Regions from separate parts of the Methylobacter sp. BBA5.1 genome, predicted to be linked through region 1. Evidence: riboswitches for the same ligand, from Rfam matches in the RefSeq annotation. Region 1 holds a riboswitch; the other holds the start of a gene.

Region 1 (3,208 bases):
ACAAGGCTTCCGATTGCAGCGCACGGGTCAGGGAGTCGTAATCGCCCTTGTGATGCGTGGCGATGACCACGAAATCGCCCGTTTGCGGCTGCAATTGCTGATAGCGGCTGTCGTCGCTGATCACGCGCAGAGCCGTGGGAAAGCGCTCGACGGTGGCCTGCGGGTCGTTGACGATCACATCGAAGCCTAAGCGCTGGGCGAATTCGCAAAGGCTTTCCACGATGCGCCCGTGTCCCATCAGCCAGAGCAGGGGCTTGGGCAAGACCGGTTCGACATACACGCGCATGCTGCCGCCGCAAGGCATGCCGGCGCCGAACACTTCATCATTCAGGTCAATTTCGATCACGCGGGGGGCTCCTGTATCAAGGCACTCAAGCGCCGCACTGGACACCATGGACTGCGCGCAGCCGCCGCCCACCCAGCCGGCAATCACCTTGCCCGACAGGTCGATCAGCGCCTTGGAGGCCGGTTTGGCCGAGGATGAGCCCAGTATTTCCACTACCGTGGCCAGCGCATAAGGGCGGCGTGCTTCGTGCAGTTCCAGCTGAAGGTTGAGAAGGTCCCGGCTCATGATGATGCCCCCATTATTGTCCGGATGTCCAAATCCTCCGGTCTGTCGATGTCCCGAAGTACGCCCGGATCATCGCAGACGACAAGGCGGAGCTGTTCCAGATGGGCCTGAATCACCGTTTTCGCGCCGGTGTCGCCGTTCAATGCCGCCAGGTTCGGGCCCAAGACCGGCGAAAAGCCTACCGGATGCCCGCGCCGGCCTTGCCAGTACGGCGCCGCGATCCGGGCGCCCGAGCGTAGCGCATCGGCCACGCTTTGGATGGTCGCGGGCGCTATCCACGGCATGTCCGCCAGCGCGACCAGCCAGCCCGCGGCTTCCGGTCGGGCGCGAACGCCACAGGCCAGGCTCGCGCCCATCCCTTGATCGGCATCGGCGCAGATCTGAACCGCCGCGCCTTCGGCCCGTAGCCGGGCCGCCAATGCCTCGCCGCCGGGTCGGACCACCGCCAGCACCGCATCGGTGCCGGCCAGCAGGTTGCGGCAGGCGCGTACTGCTACCAAGTCGCCATCGGGTAACGGATGGCTCAGTTTGTCGGCGCCAAAGCGCCGGCTGGCGCCGGCGGCCAGCAGTATGCCGACAATCGGGGCCATCAGCTTAAGTACACCCCTGGATGACGGTTTCGCAGGACTGAGGCATGGAAATTCATCGGTTTGGCTGGTTTCGAGTGAATAGAGCCGGCAAGACTAACACCGCCACGGCCTGATTAGCAAGATCCTTCAGACCGGCGCCGCTAATGCGTCTGGCCGGGAAGCGTGAACCGGAAGGTCGAGCCGATGCCTTGCTTACTCTCCCTCTTTTTCCGGATCGGTTTCCAGCTTGTCGAAGATGACGGTGAGGCGATCTTCGGGAATACCCGCGCCGTTATCGCTGACCCAGCATTCGACAGCCGTCAGCGTTTGTGTCAGCGCGCCAGATTCAGTTTTCAATCGGATTGGTTTATACTTGCCGCAATGATTAGGTGCCCTGGCGCGCGGTCCGCGCGCCAGGGTGAAACGGAAAGTCCGGTGCGATTGGCCTCAGGCTCAGTCAAATCCGGCGCAGCCCCCGCTGCTGTAAGCCTGATGTATCACCTCTATGCCACTGTACGTTAGGAACGGGAAGGCGGGTCGATACAGATGACGGCAAGCCAGAAGGCCGGCCTGATCATATGAAGGACACCGACTCCGGAGGGGAGCCGTATGCCAGTGACGCAGCCCGGGCTGTATTACGCGTACGTGTTTTCCCAAGATAGCAGTCGGCTCCCATCCCTTACTTTATTAGGAAACCCGACATGCTTGCTGAAACCCATTCAAGCCAGACGCTTCGCCAGGCAACCACACGCCTGATTCCCGCTTTGTCAACGATTATACTGGGCTTTGCCCTACTGCTGGTCGTTGGCTTTGCCCCGATTGCCGAAGTGCATAACGCGACCCACGATACCCGCCACGCTACCGGCTTTCCTTGCCACTGATGCCCGGCACGTTCAAACATATTGTATTTTCCGCGCTACCGGCCGGTATTGTCGCGGCGCTGCTGCTGTCCATGCTGCAGATTTTCTGGGTGACGCCGTTGATTCTTCAGGCCGAAACCTATGAAGTTGCCGCTGAAGCGGTTCATCATGAGCATGCTATCGACCCTGGGCTCGATGAACTGGCCTGGCAACCGGAAGACGGCTGGCAGCGGACCTTATCAACGGCCGGCAGCAATATAGTGATGGCCATCGGCTTTGCGCTGATGCTGACGGGGGCTTACTCACTGCGAAAGCCGCCTGGAATAGGGCGGGGCCTGGCCTGGGGATTGGCCGGCTACGCGGTATTTTTTGCCGCCCCGGCCATAGGGCTGCCGCCGGACCTGCCGGGCACGACAGCCGCGGATCTGATGGTAAGGCAATACTGGTGGCTGGGTACGGTGGTGGCGACCGCGGGCGGGCTTGGGCTGGTTTTTCTACAGGACAACTGGCCGCTAAGGATGGCCGGCGTGCTGCTGTTGCTGATACCGCATCTGCTGGGTGCGCCGCAGCCTGAAGTGGATGAAAGCCTGGCGCCGGCGCTGTTGCAAAACCAGTTCCGCTGGGCCAGCGCGCTCAGTAACGCGGCGTTCTGGATGGTATTGGGCGTGCTCTCGGCACTGATCTTTAACCGTTTGCAAGGCAGAAGCGAATGACTCTTTCCAATAACACCGAAGGCGCCACTGGCCAGGTCTGGTTCGTCGGCGCAGGCCCCGGCGACCCGGAGCTCATTACCGTCAAAGGCCAGCGCCTGCTGCGGCAGGCCGGCGCCGTGCTCTACGCCGGCTCCCTGGTCAATGAGGCCGCTACCCTTTACGCCCCGGCTACCTGCCTGGTCCGCGACTCGAAAGACATGACCCTGGAGGAAATTACCGGCTGGTTGATAGAGCAGGCGCGGCAGCATAAAACCGTGGTACGGTTGCAAACCGGCGATCCCGGGCTGTATGGCGCACTGGTCGAAATGGTACAGCCGCTCGATGCGGCGGGCATTCCCTGGGCCGTAGTGCCGGGCGTGTCTTCGGCGATGGCTTCCGCCGCCGCGGCCGGCGAAACGCTGACCCTGCCCGAGGTGACGCAGACGGTGATCCTCACCCGTGTGGCCGGACGCACGCCGATGCCGGCCGGAGAGGATCTGGAATCCCTGGCTTCGC
Region 2 (3,208 bases), 130 kb from region 1:
AAATACTCGACTTGCAGCCATTGTTTTATATTCATATTGTTATCTCCAAATGGGTTAGTGATTAAAGTCCAGCGATGTAGGGTCAATTATTATAATGAATAGCGAGGAAGAAGTTCCTGTCCGCAGTATTGTAAGTATTAATTGTCTGATAGTTTTTATCCAGCAGGTTATTGAGTTGCGCGCTCAATATCCAGTTTTTATTGAAATGATAGGCTGACCGCAGGTCGACGGTGACGTAACCGGCCACTTTGGTCTGGTTGCGAGCATCATCGAAGCGGTCGCCTTGGGCCAGGACATGCGTGCCCAGATCCAATGATCCGAATGACCTGGACAGATCAACCGACAGGGTTTTCTCGGCGCGGCGCGGCAGGCGGGCATTGGTTTCGCGGTTTTTGGGGCTTAACAGGTTGAGGCTCAGCTTACAGTCCCAACCTTGCCAATGCTTGCTGATTTCAGCCTCAATCCCGTCTATTTGAGCCTTGCCGGTATTTTCCGCGCTGAATTCAAAGGTGACGGGATTCATGACCGGCGTGATCAGGTCGTCGATATTGGTATGATAGCCTCGTACTTCCCATTGCAGCCAATGATCGCCGGCAATTCCCGCTTCAAACGAGGTCGATTTTTCCGGTTTCAGGCGGGCATTGCCGTAATTCGGAAAATAAAGATCGTTAAAGGTCGGTGCCTTGAAGGCATTGCCAAAGCTGGCAAAAAGGCTGATGCCGTGCTCCGAGTTATAACGCCAGCCGAAATTGCCGGTAACATAATCGCCGAAGGCCTCGTTTTCATCCCAGCGCAGCGAGGCATTGATAAAGTGATTGTCCAGTATGCGGCTGTGCAATTCCGTGAATATGCCTATATCGTAGCGGGATTTTTCATTATAAGATGTTGTGCCTTCCACCTCATCGAAGCGGTAATCCGTGCCGGCAGTCAGTTGATGATTGTCGGACAACGTGAATTGATTCAGCCAAGTGGCATTCCAGCGCGTCGTGTTGAAACGGCTGGCGAATGACCCGTCGGGCGCAAACTGGTCGCTGTCGTCACGGCTTTGCCCCAGGCGCAGCGTTGACCGCCAGTTATCCAGTAGATCCATACTGGCCGATGTGCCGACCACTTGGTCAACGAATTTGGTTTTGTTCTGGAAGTTGCCGTCGTATTCGTTTTTGCCTTCGGCGCGCATGAAAAAGGCTTCCAGTTCGGCATTATTGTCGAAACGGTAGCCGAGCCTGGCGTTCAAGCCCGTGTTGCGGTAACCGTCCTTGTCGGGCTGGTCGAGGCCGAAACGTCCCGGGACCGGCTCGCGGTTATCGAAGCCCTGGGAATTGAAATGCGATGCACCCAGGCTGTACCAACTGTTTTTCCATTTGCCGCTGACCGTGCCGGAGGTCTTGATGGTATCGTATGATCCGCCGCCGGCATCCACGCTGAAACTGGGTTTTTCTTCCTGACCGCCTTTGCGGGTAAAAATCTGGATGACGCCGCCTATCGCTTCCGAACCGTACAGGCTCGATTGCGGGCCTTTGATGATTTCCACGCGCTCGATCTGGTCGATGGGAATAAACTGAAACGGTGTCGTGCCCAAGGTCGCCGAGCCGACTTTAATGCCGTCGACCAGGACCAGTACGTGATCGGAATTGGTGCCGCGCATGTAAACGCTGGTGTTTTGACCGTAACCGCTTTGCGTCATATCGATACCGGTCGTGTGCCGCAACAGTTCCGGCAGGGTTTTGGATTGCAGACGTTCGATATCGGTTCGGGAATAAACGGTTGCCGAAGCCGCCAACTGGTTTTTCGGGGTTTCCGTTCGTGTGGCCGTCACGACCATTTCGGGTAAATTGAGCGATTCGTCAGCCTGAGTTTCCCGAGCCTGTACAGAGCTGTTAAAACCGGCCAACAATAATGAACTGACTATGAATTTTCGCATGTGTCCTCTGCGCCGCCCGCGCATAAAGGTTGTGTAATAACAACGGAGGACAAAAAGAAGACGACGAAGATATGCTGTCTTTTTCGCAGACAGCCCTCCGCTGTTCCGAATAATACTTTCGGGCCGGTCTCCGGGCTTATAAGTGGCGAGAGCCTGAATCGTCACCTTCCCATGCATGACACAGTGGCATATTAACGATTCTTTCACTTATCTACCGTTGCGGGGGCAGCGTCGGCATTGGCATAACCTGACCGACTTCCCGTTTAACCATCGGCAAAAAACCGATGGAACCTGAAAGCAGGCGGCAATTATAAGGATTAACAGGGATAAAGCAAATTTATCGGTATGGCCGGTTCGTTTCAGTTAAATACCGGCAACAATCTGCCGGACACTTACGGTTCGACAAGTATTTCCATGCCTGAATTTGACGATATTACCGCGCCGCTACGAAGATATTCGACAGATGCGGACATTAACCAGCCTTAATTGATTCGATTCAAAGTGGGTGAAATTCGGGATAGCGTTCGTAAATTTTCGAGTCAAGCCGCTCATGTTGGAAGTAGAAGTGCACCTTACCATTACCGCTGACAATCGCCGCAAAATACCGTTGAACGATTGGATAACCTGATTTCCTTTAAAGTCTGTCGGCAGCGGGGGCAAGGCAGTCCAGTCCGGCCGTAGACATTGAGCTGTTGCTGGAAATAGCCCGGTTTTCCGGCTTCGTTGACAAAGTCGCGCAATGTCGTGCCGCCTTGTGCGATAGCCTGATGCAGGATCATACGAATACAGTCGGCCAGTTTCTGATAACGGGACAGGGCAATTTTGCCCGCTTGACGTGCGGGGTGTATGCCGGCCATGAACAAGGCTTCATTGGCGTAGATATTGCCGACGCCAACCACTATGTGGCTGTCCATAATGAATGACTTGACCGCCATTTTTTTGTTTCTGGACAATTTATAGAGCAACTCGCCGCTGAAATCCGCCAGCAATGGTTCGGGGCCGAGGTTTTTGAGCAGCGGATGTTGTTCGGCCGGCGCCGATGTCCATAACACCGCGCCAAACCGGCGCGGATCGTTGAAGCGCAGGATGATATTGTCATCAAAAATAAAATCGATATGGTCATGTTTGCCGGTGATCTGGCCGTTGGCAATGATCCTCAAACTGCCGGACATGCCCAAATGCAGCAGCAACGTGCCGGCATCGGTGGCAAGCAGCAGATACTTCGCTCTTCTGCAAACGGCTTGTATGCGCCGGCCTTTCAAGATTTGATCGAGATTTTCCGGCACC

The links. Region 1 has a riboswitch for cobalamin ahead of EK22_RS03920 (CbtB domain-containing protein). Riboswitches for the same ligand answer to the same signal wherever they lie in the genome.
Region 2: another riboswitch for cobalamin. It lies ahead of EK22_RS03405 (TonB-dependent receptor domain-containing protein); the one in region 1 lies ahead of EK22_RS03920 (CbtB domain-containing protein).

What each region holds. Positions count from the first base shown of each region.
Region 1 covers NZ_JQKS01000004.1:182,948-186,155, reverse strand. Annotated here, with positions in the region: gene EK22_RS03930 (XdhC family protein) at 1-571, opposite strand, end outside; gene EK22_RS03925 (nucleotidyltransferase family protein) at 568-1,161, opposite strand; gene EK22_RS24625 (hypothetical protein) at 1,354-1,497, opposite strand; cobalamin riboswitch at 1,511-1,729, shown strand; gene EK22_RS03920 (CbtB domain-containing protein) at 1,842-2,021, shown strand; gene EK22_RS03915 (CbtA family protein) at 2,021-2,713, shown strand; gene cobM (precorrin-4 C(11)-methyltransferase) at 2,710-3,208, shown strand, end outside.
Region 2 covers NZ_JQKS01000004.1:52,446-55,653, reverse strand. Annotated here, with positions in the region: gene EK22_RS03410 (hypothetical protein) at 1-35, opposite strand, end outside; gene EK22_RS03405 (TonB-dependent receptor domain-containing protein) at 83-1,921, opposite strand; cobalamin riboswitch at 2,025-2,231, opposite strand; gene mutM (bifunctional DNA-formamidopyrimidine glycosylase/DNA-(apurinic or apyrimidinic site) lyase) at 2,500-3,208, opposite strand, start outside.